Regions from separate parts of the Photobacterium sp. DNB23_23_1 genome, predicted to be linked through region 3. Evidence: predicted binding sites of a transcription regulator. Region 3 holds the regulator's gene; each other region holds the start of a gene.
What was found. Region 3 encodes MetJ, which represses methionine synthesis genes. Its sites were predicted from a motif close to TTAGACNTNTANANGTCTAA; they were not measured.
Positions count from the first base shown of each region.

Region 1: metE (5-methyltetrahydropteroyltriglutamate--homocysteine S-methyltransferase) is a predicted target of MetJ. The motif match lies at 1,730-1,749, and genes of this name have one in related genera.
Region 2: metN (methionine ABC transporter ATP-binding protein MetN) is a predicted target of MetJ. The motif match lies at 961-980, and genes of this name have one in related genera.

Region 1 covers NZ_JBNNXT010000012.1:97,456-102,214, forward strand. The annotation lists gene metE (5-methyltetrahydropteroyltriglutamate--homocysteine S-methyltransferase) at 1-1,598, opposite strand, end outside; gene metR (HTH-type transcriptional regulator MetR) at 1,824-2,735, shown strand; gene ACVA53_RS10135 (DUF4250 domain-containing protein) at 2,788-2,976, opposite strand; gene ACVA53_RS10140 (hypothetical protein) at 3,096-3,764, opposite strand; gene ACVA53_RS10145 (hypothetical protein) at 3,800-3,934, shown strand; gene glpA (anaerobic glycerol-3-phosphate dehydrogenase subunit A) at 4,211-4,759, shown strand, end outside.
Region 2 covers NZ_JBNNXT010000021.1:6,171-10,929, forward strand. The annotation lists gene ACVA53_RS14225 (ABC transporter permease subunit) at 1-75, opposite strand, end outside; gene gmhB (D-glycero-beta-D-manno-heptose 1,7-bisphosphate 7-phosphatase) at 270-824, opposite strand; gene metN (methionine ABC transporter ATP-binding protein MetN) at 1,158-2,192, shown strand; gene ACVA53_RS14240 (methionine ABC transporter permease) at 2,182-2,868, shown strand; gene ACVA53_RS14245 (MetQ/NlpA family lipoprotein) at 2,967-3,782, shown strand; gene tsaA (tRNA (N6-threonylcarbamoyladenosine(37)-N6)-methyltransferase TrmO) at 3,908-4,612, shown strand.
Region 3 covers NZ_JBNNXT010000003.1:150,332-155,090, forward strand. The annotation lists gene priA (primosomal protein N') at 1-238, opposite strand, end outside; gene rpmE (50S ribosomal protein L31) at 471-683, shown strand; gene ACVA53_RS03640 (malic enzyme-like NAD(P)-binding protein) at 978-2,228, shown strand; gene metJ (met regulon transcriptional regulator MetJ) at 2,328-2,645, opposite strand; gene ACVA53_RS03650 (O-succinylhomoserine (thiol)-lyase) at 2,823-3,989, shown strand; gene ACVA53_RS03655 (bifunctional aspartate kinase/homoserine dehydrogenase II) at 3,990-4,759, shown strand, end outside.

The DNA.
Region 1 (4,759 bases), on a different contig from region 3:
GAGCGATAAATATCTGAGACAATAACGGCAGGTTTCACACAGCGTGAGCCATAACTTTGTACCCAACCAAAACGGGTCGCGGCAAAGCCTTCAAGCAATTCTGCAAAATACTCCACCATGTCATTACGCTCAGCTTCGCCATGCACCAATACGTCAAGATCTAACTTGTTTTGACGCCCAATCGCATCACGAATGTGGCCCTTCATTGCTGCATTATAGTCTCGTTCATTGAGGCGGCCTGCTTTGAAATCTCGTCGCTGGGTACGGATTTCATTGGTTTGCGGGAATGAACCTATGGTTGTTGTCGGCAGCAAAGGTAACCCCAAAGATTGGCGTTGCTGACGGGCTCGCTCTTCATAAGGCTGCTTTCGCTCGGCCAATGCATCAGTGATTGCTGCACTGCGTTGACGCACCCGTTCGTTGTTCACTAACGAGCTCGTTGCGCGGGCTTTGATCGGTGCACTGTAGTGAGCACACTCTTCAATCGCGATTTCGTTACCATCAATGGCTTGCGCCAACAACGTCAGTTCACGGCACTTTTGCTTGGCGAAAGCCAACCATTGCCGCACTTCTGGAGCCAAATCTGTTTCTGAGTCCAAATCCATAGGGCTGTGAAGAAGCGAACAAGAGGAGGCCAACCATAAACGCCCCCCTAATTTCTTTTTGACCGGGTTAAGACGTTCCAACAGAGCGCTTAGATCAGCACGCCATACATTGCGACCGTTGACAACACCTGCTGATAATACCCAATGCTCAGGCAAGCGCTCTACCACTTCATCCAACTGTTCAGGCGCCGCTGAAACATCCACATGTAAGCCATCGATTTTAAGCTTAGTAATAACATCCAGTTGATGAGTAACATTGTCAAAGTACGTCGTTAATAACAGCTTTGGTGCACCATGCAGCACTTGATAAGCGATCTTGAATGCCTCAGCCCACTCTTTAGGTAACTCTAATGCCAATGACGGTTCATCAATTTGTACCCACTCTACGCCTAAATTCGCTAACTTATTGAGGATCTGCTGGTAAGCTGCCAACAGTCTTGGTAATAAGGAGAGCCTGTCGAAATCGGCTTCTTTTTCCTTACCAAGCCATAGGTAAGTAATGGGCCCCAATAACACCGGTTTCACTTTGTGACCCGCTTTTTTTGCTTCGGAAATTTCTTCAAACAACTGCGGCCAGCTCACCGTAAATTCATCATCGGCGCTAAATTCCGGCACAATATAGTGATAGTTGGTGTTGAACCACTTGGTCATATCGGATGCTGCACACGCACAACCTGTTGGTGCTTTCCCCCTGGCCACACGAAACAAAGTATCGAGCTCTGGAAAACCGCTGCGGTGACGCTTGGGTAAATGACCCAGCAGCATACTGGTGCCCAAGACATGATCGTACCAAGCAAAATCACCAACAGTGACGACATCCAATCCCGCTCCAGATTGCTCCCCCCAATGGCGGTGGCGCAGCAAGCTTCCCACTTCCTTCAGTTCAGATTGCGAAATTTCACCTCGCCAGTATTTTTCTTGGGCAAACTTCAGCTCACGCTGGCTGCCAATACGCGGGTAGCCCAAAATATGTGTTGTTGTTTTTACTGTCATTGTTGTTCCGTCCCTGCATTCTTTGTCATTGTTGTCATCACAATGACCTAGCCGCTGAGCATGAGCAATTTCTTATCACTAATGCTTATCTTGAATAAAATTCATATGACAAGTTATGCTTAAGCCCTTATTTAGACGTCTAGATGTTTACACTGCCGTGTTTTACAGATACAGTTAACTCCGCGAGTTAAGGAATGCATCGCCACGATAGGTAGAGGAAAAGATTTGATTGAGATTAAGCACTTAAAAACGCTAACGGTATTACGAGATACCGGTTCACTGACAGCCACAGCCAATACGTTGTGCCTAACGCAATCAGCCCTGTCTCACCAACTGAAAGATTTGGAGCAACGGTTGGGCAGCCAGCTTTTCCTGCGTAAAACCCGCCCGGTAAAATTCACTGCAGAGGGTGATATATTACTACGGCTAGCTGATGACCTCTTCCCTCGCCTAGCCCAGGCTGAGCATGAACTTGCCAGCCTCAAAGAGGATACCAATGGCCGACTCCATATGGCTATCGAGTGTCACTCATGCTTCCAATGGCTAATGCCAGCATTGAAGGAATACCAACATCACTGGCCGAATGTGACATTAGACTTTTCATCCGGCTTTGGCTTCGAGCCTATACCTGCGCTCGGTGCCGGTGAACTGGATCTCGTCATTACTTCGGACATCCAAGCCCGCAGTGACGTTCATTTCGAGCCACTGTTTGATTTTGAAATGCGCTTGATTGTTGCCCCGCAATCTCCACTGGCATCAAAAGACATCATCTCTCCAGAAGATTTGGCCCATGAAACCATGCTCAGCTACCCCGTTCAACGAAACAGGCTGGATGTCGTGAAGCATTTCATGCAACCTGCTGGTATAGAGCCTGCCAACTGGAAGCAAGCAGACAATACTCTCATGCTGATCCAGATGGTGTCAGCGGGCTTAGGTGTTGCAGCACTGCCTAACTGGGCGGTATTTGACTTTGCTCGACAAGGGCTTATTGTCAGCAAACCATTAGGTGATGGCCTGTGGCGACGTTTATTTGCCGCAATAAGGGCTCAAGAGCGTGAAAGGCATTATTTATCAGCATTTTTTGCCACAGCGAAACAACAATGCCAAACGCACTTAGAAGGTATAAAGGCTGCATAAAAGGCATTTCAGCCAAAAATGCAGCCGGTGTGATATTCAGAAGGGATTATTATTACTTAAATTGATTATTGATAGGATCGTAGTGATAACCTAACGATTCCATTTTTTGGTTCAGCTCATTGAAGTCGAGCTCATAACGGCTGACCAACTCTTCAACCGTTGAACACTCAAGGCGTAATCGCTCATTCACGATACCGAGAACGATGTTGCCATCCATGTTCAAAAGATTATTAATCTCCATACTGTCTACCCCTCGGTAAGTATTCACTCATGAGTAAGCATAGACAGAATGAGGCGGAAAGAAAAAGCGCCGCCTCACATTTCGATGATCGTATCGCTGCAGTACTACTGAATTTGGTGTTATATCAATGCCACCTGCATGTTAGCCGACAACACTAAAATCCCCGCCGCAATCACCAACTGCCAACGATTGACGGTTTTCCCTGTCAATAAGTGCATTGACCACACCAGTAGGCCTGCGACAAGCAACACCAGTGATGACACAATGTTCGTTGTTAGCAAGGCCAACTGGCTTTCATCGAACTGGTAAGCAAGCCATAACAAACAAAGTACGCTCATCATCGCGCTAACAAAACCAGCAAAAGGCAACAAACGGTGGAAAGCCTGAAGACGCGTCCTTGCTTGGGTCAAGAGAAGGTGGGCGAGCAATGAACCAAACAGCGCGACACTTACCAAGCTCATCACTGCCACGGGCAATGTTAATGTAAGTAGCATTGAAAACCATACGAAGAAGGCCACTACATTAGCCACATAGAAAACGTTTAGGGGCCCTGCATCACGTGTTTTGCCCGTCTTGACCTTAAGGGTGAAATACCCCAAGGCCGCTAGCGGTAAAAACGCATATGGCTGGAACAGTGCAACCACCAGCCATCCTACAAGCAATACCGGTAGGGTTTTATGTACCCTTCCTCGCTGACCCGGACAAATATCTCCCTTGGTGAGTACCAGTGTTAACACCAGCTGGGCGCCGAGCAAAGCTGGGATCAGAAAAATTAAAGCTGTGTTCATAGGATCATCTTGATAAGGCAAAACAAAGTGCGGAGATGATAGCAATTACCCGGTTCGATACCAACAATGAAAAACCTTACTCAGTTGAAGCTGGCCATGACAGCTTTCGCTTCCATCCTATCGACGACCTTCCAACCTCAGCAAAAGGCGAAAAGCCATTGCCTAGTTAGCTGATATCGCTAAATAACGGGTATATTGCTGCTTTCGTTTTTCTACATCACCACATATTTACGGCCTATCCACGATTTAAAGTGATTTCTTTTGGCTGAAATTGTTCCTTTTTCAATCAAAAGAAATACATTTGAGCGAATTCGAATGCGCGAACGCTCACAAATGTGTGACTGATCAAATATTCCCCTCACAAAAGGTGGCATATTACAGGGTATAAAGTAGAAGGAATTTCCTATTTCCTGATCCACGGACCAAAACAATAAGCGAAAACGAACATGAATAGTTGGTTTGAAACAGATGTTGTGATCATTGGCGGCGGCGCAACCGGTACCGGTATTATGCGTGACTGTGCCTTGCGCGGAATCCCATGCATCCTCGTTGAAAAAGATGATCTTGCATCAGGGACAACAGGAAGAAACCATGGCCTCCTCCACTCCGGAGCAAGGTATGCCGTGACCGATCAGGAATCGGCCAAAGAGTGTATCCAGGAAAACCGTATCCTGAAAAACATCGCTCGCCACTGTGTTGAAGACACCCAAGGGCTGTTTATTTCCCTGCCAGATGATGATCTCGACTTTCAAAAAACCTTTATTTCATCTTGTCAGACGGCCGATATCGATGTTGAACAACTCTCTCCAAAAGATGCGCTTCGGCTTGAGCCAAACTGTAACCCTTCATTAATTGGGGCGGTGAAAGTCCCAGATGGCACCTTGGATCCATTTCGCTTATCGGCTTCAAATGTCTTGGACGCTGTCGAGCATGGTGCCCGTTTATTTAATCACACCCATGTGACCGGATTGATCAGAGACGGAGCGACAGTTCGT
Region 2 (4,759 bases), on a different contig from region 3:
GGCAAAGATAAGGATCGTGATCCCTAAAAACGTCGGGACAACCAATGCCAATCGACGCAAGAAATATGACAGCATGTTTTAACGACTCCATGTCAAACAGGCACTATGCTCGTAACAATGGCAAGGTTAATTGCAATAAAAAACAGCCAAATTACAAACTCGATTCTTTAAACTTTATAATAACAACCGATAAGATGAAGAGATTTAGAAGAAAAAGATCAAAAAAGGCTGCGAATGCAGCCTTGATACAACAATATAAATGAAGCCTTTTATTGAGCAGCCAGCCAAGCAGGCACATCGGCAACACTGTCTAGCACAGCATCGGCCAACTGCTCACCCTCAGCGGTTACCGGCTTGCCCGTTCGCACCACGATTTTGGTGCCAACTTCGGCCGCTTCGGCGGCTTTCATGTCATCGGCCTTATCACCGATCATTACCGAACTGGCCATATCGATCTTGAGAAAATCACGGGCAGAGATAAACATACCTGGCTTGGGTTTGCGACATTCACAATCCTGAAGGTAATCACCTTTGCCTTCTGTCGGATGGTGCGGGCAGTAATAAATACCGTCGAACTCCACACCGTTGTCGACAAAGTTCCAGTCCATCCACTCGGTCAGGGTCAGGAAATCATCCTCGGTAAACATTCCACGAGCAATGCCAGACTGGTTTGTCACCAACACCAACATATACCCCATAGCCTTAAGTTTTTTACAAGCTTCAAACACACCTTCGACATATTCAAAATCATCGGTAGTGTGTACATAGCCGTGATCGATGTTAATTACACCATCACGGTCAATAAAAACTGCTGGTTTGGCCAAGCGTCAGCCCTCTGTCTCGCTGTATTCGTTATCCCAAATTATGGCACGGCTGGCAACGGGATTCACCTGTTTCTCTCAACCGTATAAATAAGAACAATCTATCATACTCACACTGACACTATGGCTATAAAGCCATTTAGACGTCCAGACGTAAAAATATCTATTGACTTCATTTATGTTAGCCCATAGCATCAAAGCCATAGATGCAATTGGCAGACAGGCTTCAAGCATCAATAAAATAATGCAAATGCAATACACAACATAACAATATACCGGTCGCAGCCATTGATGGGCGTGCCCGTCATCAACACGGTATAGGATTTGGGAAATAAGATGATAGAAATAAACAGAGTCAATAAAGTCTTCTATCAAGGGGCCAAGGAGATCCACGCGCTGCGTGATATCAACCTGACCATTGAGCAAGGCACCATTTTTGGGGTGATTGGTTCTTCAGGTGCCGGTAAAAGCACCCTGATCCGCTGCGTTAACCTGCTCGAACGCCCAACAAGTGGTCATGTCATTGTTGATGGTATCGACCTCACTCAGCTCTCAAACCAAGAGTTGACCCAAGCTCGCCGCAAGATCGGCATGATCTTCCAGCACTTCAACCTTTTGTCTTCCCGCACAGTTTTCGACAATGTCGCATTGCCTCTTGAGTTGGCAGGTACCAGCAAAGCCGGCATCAAAACCAAAGTCGATGAACTGCTTGAGCTGGTTGGTTTGGCCGACAAGAGCGACACCTACCCGTCCAACTTGAGTGGCGGACAGAAACAACGTGTGGCAATTGCCCGCGCACTGGCCTCTGATCCTAAGGTACTACTGTGTGACGAAGCCACCAGCGCACTTGACCCAGCAACAACCCAATCTATCTTGACGCTGTTAAAGGAAATCAACCGCAAGCTCGAGCTAACTATCTTACTGATCACCCATGAGATGGATGTGGTGAAAAGTATCTGCTCCGAAGTAGCCATCATCGGTGACGGTGAGCTGGTCGAAAAAGGCCCGGTCGGTGATATCTTTGCCCACCCGAAAACCGAATTAGCACGTGACTTCATCCGCTCGACGTTGGATCTTTCGATTCCGGAAGACTACCGCGCACGAATGGTAGAAACCCGTGTTGCAAACAGCTACCCGCTGATCCGCCTTGAGTTTACAGGTGCCTCTGTTGATGCCCCTCTGATTTCTCAGGTAGCTCGAGAGTTCAATATTGATATCAGCATCTTAAGCTCAGATATGGACTACGCCGGCGGCGTCAAATTTGGCCTAATGCTAGCCGAGTTATTCGGTACCGAACAAGCGGCAGAGCAAGCCATTAACTTCCTTCGTGATCACAAAGTAAATGTAGAGGTATTGGGCTATGTTGCTTGATTCAATTACCACCTGGTGGGCCCAGAACGAGCGTTTGGTTGACCTGCTTATTGATGCCCTCGGCCAAACCCTGATCATGGTGTTTGCCTCTGGCCTGATTGGCTTTTTGATCGGAATCCCAGTTGGTGTTGCCCTGCACCTAACCAAAGCAAACGGCCTACTGGCAAACCCTGCAGTCAATAAAGTACTGGGTATTGTGACCAATATTGGTCGCTCTATTCCCTTTATCATCTTGCTGGTCGCGATTATCCCGTTCACCCGCTTCGTGGTCGGCAGCTCTATCGGCACCGCCGCGGCAATCGTGCCATTGACTGTCGGCGCAATCCCGTTCATCGCCCGCCTGGTTGAAGGAGCATTGCTAGAAGTCCCGACCGGTTTGGTGGAAGCTGCGCAGGCGATGGGTGCAACCCCACGCCAAATCATTACCAAGGTACTGCTACCTGAGGCCATGCCAGGTATTTTCAACGCGGTGACCATTACTCTAGTGACCCTGGTCAGCTACTCGGCAATGGCCGGTACTGTCGGCGGCGGTGGCTTGGGTGATGTGGGGATCCGCTACGGCTACCAACGCTTTGACGGCACTGTCATGCTTATCACGGTCGTGATGCTGGTCATTCTGGTTCAGATCATCCAGTCTGCTGGCGACCATCTGGTCAAGCGCTTCGATCACCGATAGTGAACAGCACAGATAACAAACAACACTGATTACAAAATACAGAAGACACATATTCCATCTAGTATTACGGACAACCCCAGTTTTTAAGGAGAAGTAACATGGCTTTTAATTTGAAGAATTTGTTCGCCGTCGCCGGTTTGGCATCAGCATTGGTCCTGGCTGGCTGTGGCGAGAAAGACGCTGTCGTTGATAACAGCAAAATTAAAATTGGGGTTATGGCGGGCGCTGAAGAGCAAGTAGCGGAAATTGCGGCCCAAGAAGCCAAGGAGAAATACGGCCTTGATGTGGAGCTTATCGCCTTCACGGATTACGTATCACCAAATGCAGCGCTGGAAGAGGGCTCGATTGATATCAATGCTTTCCAGCACAAGCCTTACCTTGATCAACAAATTTCAGACCGCGGTTATAAGTTTGCGGTCGCTGGTAATACTTTCGTTTACCCGATTGCCGGTTACTCAAGCAAAATTGAATCGGTTGACGAACTAAAAGACGGCGATCAAATCGCAGTACCAAACGATCCAACCAACCTTGGCCGATCACTGCTTCTACTTGAGCAGCAAGGTTTACTGACACTGAAAGAAGATGCCGGCCTAACAGCAACGGTATTGGATATCATTGAAAATCCAAAAGATCTAAAGATTGTTGAACTAGAAGCCGCCCAGCTACCTCGTTCACTGGATGATGTGCAACTAGCAATCATCAACACAACATACGCGAGCAGCATCAACCTAACACCAGAACGTGACGGTGTGTTTGTTGAAGACAAAGAGTCTCCATATGTGAACCTGATTGTAGCCCGCGAAGATAATGTCGATGCCGAGAATGTTCAGACCTTCATCAAGGCTTACCAGTCAGATGTTGTGTACGAAGCGGCAAAAGAAATCTTCCAAGGTGGCGTAGTTAAAGGTTGGTAATTACCCACCTAGCCTCCCTCTGATATCAGCCAACAACAGCCCCGGCCATTACGCCGGGGCTTTTTTTGCCCCAGCCATAATGCTATGTTCAGCGCCATGACCCACAACGCATTGCCCGAACTACTATGCCTTACCAAATAGAACCTATCGGTATTGTCCGCTCGCCGTACAAAGAAAAATTTGCCGTGCCCCGTCAGCCGGGACTGGTACCCAGCGCTCGATCCGACGTTATTCTCCAAGGAGAAGCCAATGCTTTGGAAGCGGTACGTGGACTGGAACAGTTCAGCCACCTGTGGTTACTCTTTTTGTTTGATCAGAATCTGGAAGCTGGATGGCGGCCAACCGTCAGGCCTCCCCGCTTGGGCGGTAACGAGCGCATCGGTGTATTTGCCAGCCGGGCAACCTTTCGTCCCAATGGAATCGGGATGTCAGCCGTCGAGCTAATCGGTGTGCGTCAACAAGGCAGTGATGTCATCATCGAACTCGGCGGGGTCGATCTGGTTGACGGTACGCCGATTGTCGATATCAAACCCTACATCCCATACTCCGATAGCCTCCCCGACGCCCATGGCGGCTTTGCTGATGGTGAGCCAGCTACCCTGCCTGTGGTCTTTACCGAAAAGGCCGAAGGCCAACTCACAGGTAAACAATTAGCCCGACAGCGTGCGGTGATTGAAGAAGTACTGGCACAAGATCCGCGCCCGGCTTACAAAAAAGGCAAAGCAGACGCCAAGGAATACGCGGTTCACCTGTTCGACTACAATGTTAAATTTACCGTCAGCCAGGACGCGGTCACCGTTATAGCTCTGGATAAGCCACTAGAAAAATAACCCGAGGTTATCTATACCCCGTAAATTCCAGTGGAAATTCTGGTTCCGGGGACCCCAATCTCTTTGGCTAACGGCCATTGGGCTGGTAGTATATGCGGTTACCGCCCTTATAGGCGGCTGGGGCAAGCCCCAAATCCCCTTATTTTC
Region 3 (4,759 bases):
TGAACAGGCTCGGCTCCCACAGTGGCGAGTGGTCAAGTACGCTGTAGATCGGCTTGAGCTGGTTAAGAGGGAAATCAGACTTGTCTGTAAGGGTCATCACGATCCCAACTAACTGCTGGCGCCCAAACGGCACTTTGACCCGCCCACCGATAGCAGGCTGCTGGCCGGGCTTGACCAGGTAATCAAATTGCTTGTCCAGGGGAACAGGAAGGGCCACTCGGGCAATATTGGGCGTCATATATAACCGCTAAATCCGCATGTACTAAGATAGAGAAGTGTACCTTGCCCAGCCTCGGGCAGCAAAGCGGCGAAAAAAGGCGCATATTGGTTGATCTGAACTGTTTGATTGATTACTATACGCCGCCTAATTTGGCGTATTGGCAGTTCAGCCGTTACGTATATTTATTAACGCGTGTGGTGCCCGGCTTTGGATCGGGAGAGCGACACGGCCTTACTTTTGAGGTTATCCCATGAAACAAGGTATTCACCCAGAGTACACTGCAGTAAACGCTCGTTGTTCTTGCGGCAACACTTTCGTATTTAACTCTACTATGGGTAAAGACATCAACCTAGATGTATGCGACAAGTGTCACCCTTTCTACACTGGTAAGCAGCGTCAGGTTAGCTCTGGTGGCCGTATCGACAAATTCAACAAGCGTTTCGGTGCGCTTTCTAGCAAGTAATTGCCAGATGAATGTCGAAAAAGGGGATGCGCAAGCATCCCTTTTTTTTATGTCCATTTTTTCTACCGTAGTTTTGCCAGCCCTATTCCCTATTAGCATCTTGTTGCCTTCAAAGTTGGCAATTCCATCTTCTAGCCATCGCCTAATACGCTATATTCCCCACCCACCTCGGCGACTCACTCTGGGAATCATTGGATCGACCAGATGTTCGGTGCTAGGATTTTGTGCTGCCATAGAATATGATCTATGTCCAAAATCTAAAATAAAGTCACCCAAGTCAGGATTTCGAACACTATGTCTGAAGATTTTCGCCAACAGGCCCTTCACTACCATGCTTACCCTGTACCAGGAAAAATTGCCGTTGAGCTCACCAAGCCGGCCAATACCGTCGAAGACCTGGCGCTAGCCTACAGCCCGGGTGTGGCTGAGCCAGTGCGTGAAATTGCGCAAAACGCAGAGAATGTCTACAAGTACACCGGTAAAGGCAACATGGTCGCGGTGATCACCAATGGTACCGCTATCCTTGGCTTGGGTAACTTAGGCCCATTGGCGTCAAAACCTGTTATGGAAGGTAAAGCACTGCTGTTCAAACGCTTTGCAGGCCTGGACTCGATAGACATCGAAGTGAAGCACCGTACTATCGATGAGTTTGTCGACACGGTGGCGAACATTGCCGATACGTTTGGTGGGATCAACCTAGAAGATATCAAGGCACCTGACTGTTTCGAAATCGAAAAGCGCCTGATTGAGCGTTGCCATGTACCTGTATTCCATGACGATCAGCACGGTACGGCGATTGTCACTGCAGCGGGTATGCTCAATGCACTAGAGCTGCAAGACAAGAAAATCAATGAAGCAGTGATTGTCTGTTTGGGGGCTGGTGCTGCGGCCGTAGCGTGTATGGAGTTGCTGATCAAGTGCGGCGCCCAGCGAGAGAAAATCTACATGCTTGACCGCAAGGGGGTGATCCACACCCGCCGTGATGATATTAACGAATACAAGCAGCTGTTTGCCAACAATACTGACAAGCGTACGCTAGAAGATGTGATTGAAGGTGCGGATATTTTTGTCGGCGTATCGGGCCCCGATCTGTTGGCGCCGGAATCACTGAAACTAATGGCCGACAAGCCAGTGGTATTTGCGTGTTCTAATCCCGACCCAGAAATCAAGCCTGAGCTGGCTCATGCCGTTCGTGATGATTTGATCATGGGTACTGGCCGTTCGGACTACCCAAACCAGGTAAACAATGTTATCTGTTTCCCGTTCATCTTCCGCGGGGCATTGGATGTTCGCGCGAGCGAAATCAATGACGAGATGAAGCTCGCTGCCGTTGATGCTATTCGCTCACTGGCAAAAGAGCCTGTACCGGCAGAAGTGGTTGCGGCGGCAGGTGCCGACAAGCTTGAATTTGGTACCGAATACATTATCCCTAAACCGATGGATCCACGCCTGTTGCCACGTGTTGCCAAGGCTGTAGCCCAAGCGGCGGTAGACTCGGGCGTTGCGCGAATCGATATGCCTGTTGGCTATATGGAAGTGAAGTAAATCCTCCAGGCTGTAGCGCATACAAAAAAACCAGCCATGTGGCTGGTTTTTTTATCGTCATAAAATGCTGGCATTATGCGTAGCAGTTTACTTGGATTCTTATTCGTTGATATCTTCGTATGTGATGCCCATTTCTTCCATTAGCGCTTTAGCTTCAGCGGGAAGGTCGTCCGGTCGGTCTTTACGGATATCATCGTCAGTTGGGAGTGGCTGGCCGGTATAGGCATGCAGGAAGGCCTCACACAGTAGTTCACTGTTGGTGGCATGGCGCAAGTTGTTGACTTGGCGACGAGTTCGTTCATCTGTCAGGATTTTCAGGACCTTCAATGGAATCGAAACTGTAATTTTTTTGACTTGCTCGTTTTTCTTACCATGTTCCGCGTAAGGGCTGATGTATTCGCCATTCCACTCTGCCATTTGTTACCTTCTCAGCGATATAAAAGTGATGAAATATAGTATGCCTGAATTTTAGCGGGATTTACTGCCATAAGCAAAGACATATAGACGTCTAGAAGTGTTGACGTCTTCACTAATTGTCGCTATGTTGTTGCATAAAAGTTATTCGGCAGGGCCGCCCTGACAAGGAAAGTAATAATGAGTGACAAGAAGCTAGCCACCGTCGCTGTTCGCACCGGCATCGAATCCGATACCCAGTATAATGCTGTGGTTCCCCCTCTCTATTTAACCTCGACCTATAGCTTCTCGCAACTAGGAGAGGTGCCGCAATATGATTATTCCCGTTCTGGCAACCCTACCCGCAATACGCTGGCCGATGCGCTGGCAGAGCTTGAGGGGGGCGCGGGCGCGGTCGTGACCAACTGTGGTACGGCGGCGATCAACTTGCTTGCCTCAGCATTGATTGGGCCGGAAGATTTGATCATAGCGCCGCATGATTGTTATGGCGGCACCTATCGCTTGTTCAATACCCGTGCGGCAAAGGGCGACTTTAAGGTTCGTTTTATTGACCAAACTGATCCGACTGCGGTCGCCCAAGCGTTGGCACTGCAGCCCAAGTTGATCTGGGTGGAAACCCCGTCAAACCCATTGTTACGTATTGTGGATGTGGCGGAGCTCTGTGCTGCAGCGAAACAAGCTGGGGCATTGGTGGCTGTCGACAATACTTTCCTGTCTCCGATCCTTCAGCAGCCTATTGCGTTGGGGGCCGATTTTGTTGTTCATTCAACCACCAAATATATTAACGGCCATTCGGATGTGGTCGGTGGCGTGTTGATTTCCAAGACTGAAGAGCATGCCGAAGAGATCGCTTGGTGGGCAAATTGTATCGGGGCGACTGGGGCGCCGTTCGATGCCTATATGACATTGCGGGGGTTGCGGACCCTGGCACCAAGAATGCGGATGCATGAAGAAAATAGCCGTCAGATCTTGGCATACCTGCAGCAACAGCCGCTGGTTGGCAATATTTACCACCCGAGCCAGCCTGAGCACCCGGGCCATGACATTGCGCTCAAGCAGCAAAAAGGGTTTGGGGCGATGCTGAGTTTCGAAATTGCCGGTGATATGGCGCAGCTGGAAGTGTTTGTAAAAACGCTCAACAGTTTCTCATTGGCTGAGTCACTAGGCGGAACGGAGAGCTTGATTTGTCACCCGGCGAGTATGACGCACCGTGCGATGTCGGATGAAGCCCAGGCCGAAGCGGGCTTGAAGCCGACCCTGTTGAGGCTCTCGGTTGGTCTGGAGGATCCAGACGATTTGATTGCTGATCTTGAGCAGGCTTTCAACAAAGCCGCGGAGGTGGCTTGAATGAGCGTTTCTCTTTCACGTCAATTGCATAAGTTCGGGGGCAGTAGCCTGGCTGATCCCGAGTGCTACCTGCGGGTAGCTGACATTTTGCGGGAATATTCGAACGATAATGACTTGGTGGTGGTGTCGGCAGCTGGCAAGACCACTAACAGCCTGATTGAATGGCTTGAACTGCTGGATAAGGACGGTCGCCAGGCCCATGAAGCTTTGCAGTCCTTGCGCAGTTACCAGCAGACATTGATCGAATCGTTGCTGGACGGAAAGGCGGCCGATGAGCTGCTGACTCAACTGCATCTTGAGCTGGGAGTCTTATCAAACCTGGCGGAAAAGCCTCGGGATGAAGCCGAGCAAGCCAAGGTGCTGGGCCATGGTGAGCAATGGTCAGCTCGTTTGTTGGCTGCCTTGTTGAGCAAGCAGCAACTGTCTGCGGTGAGTGTGGATTCGCGTTGTTTCCTACGTGCTGAGCGTTCTGCACAGCCGGAAGTTGATCGTGCCCTATCACGACCGCTGCTCAAGGAGCAGTTAGCCCAATATAGCCAGCAGCGGGTGGTGATCACCGGTTTCATGGCCCAGAATGGTGCTGGCGAAACCGTGTTGCTTGGGCGAAATGGTTCTGATTATTCGGCGACGGTGATTGGTGCGCTGGCCGATGTTGATCGCGTCACCATCTGGAGTGATGTTGCTGGGGTCTACAGTGCCGATCCTCGCAAGGTTGCCGATGCCTGCTTGTTGCCACTGTTACGTCTTGATGAGGCCAGTGAATTGGCCCG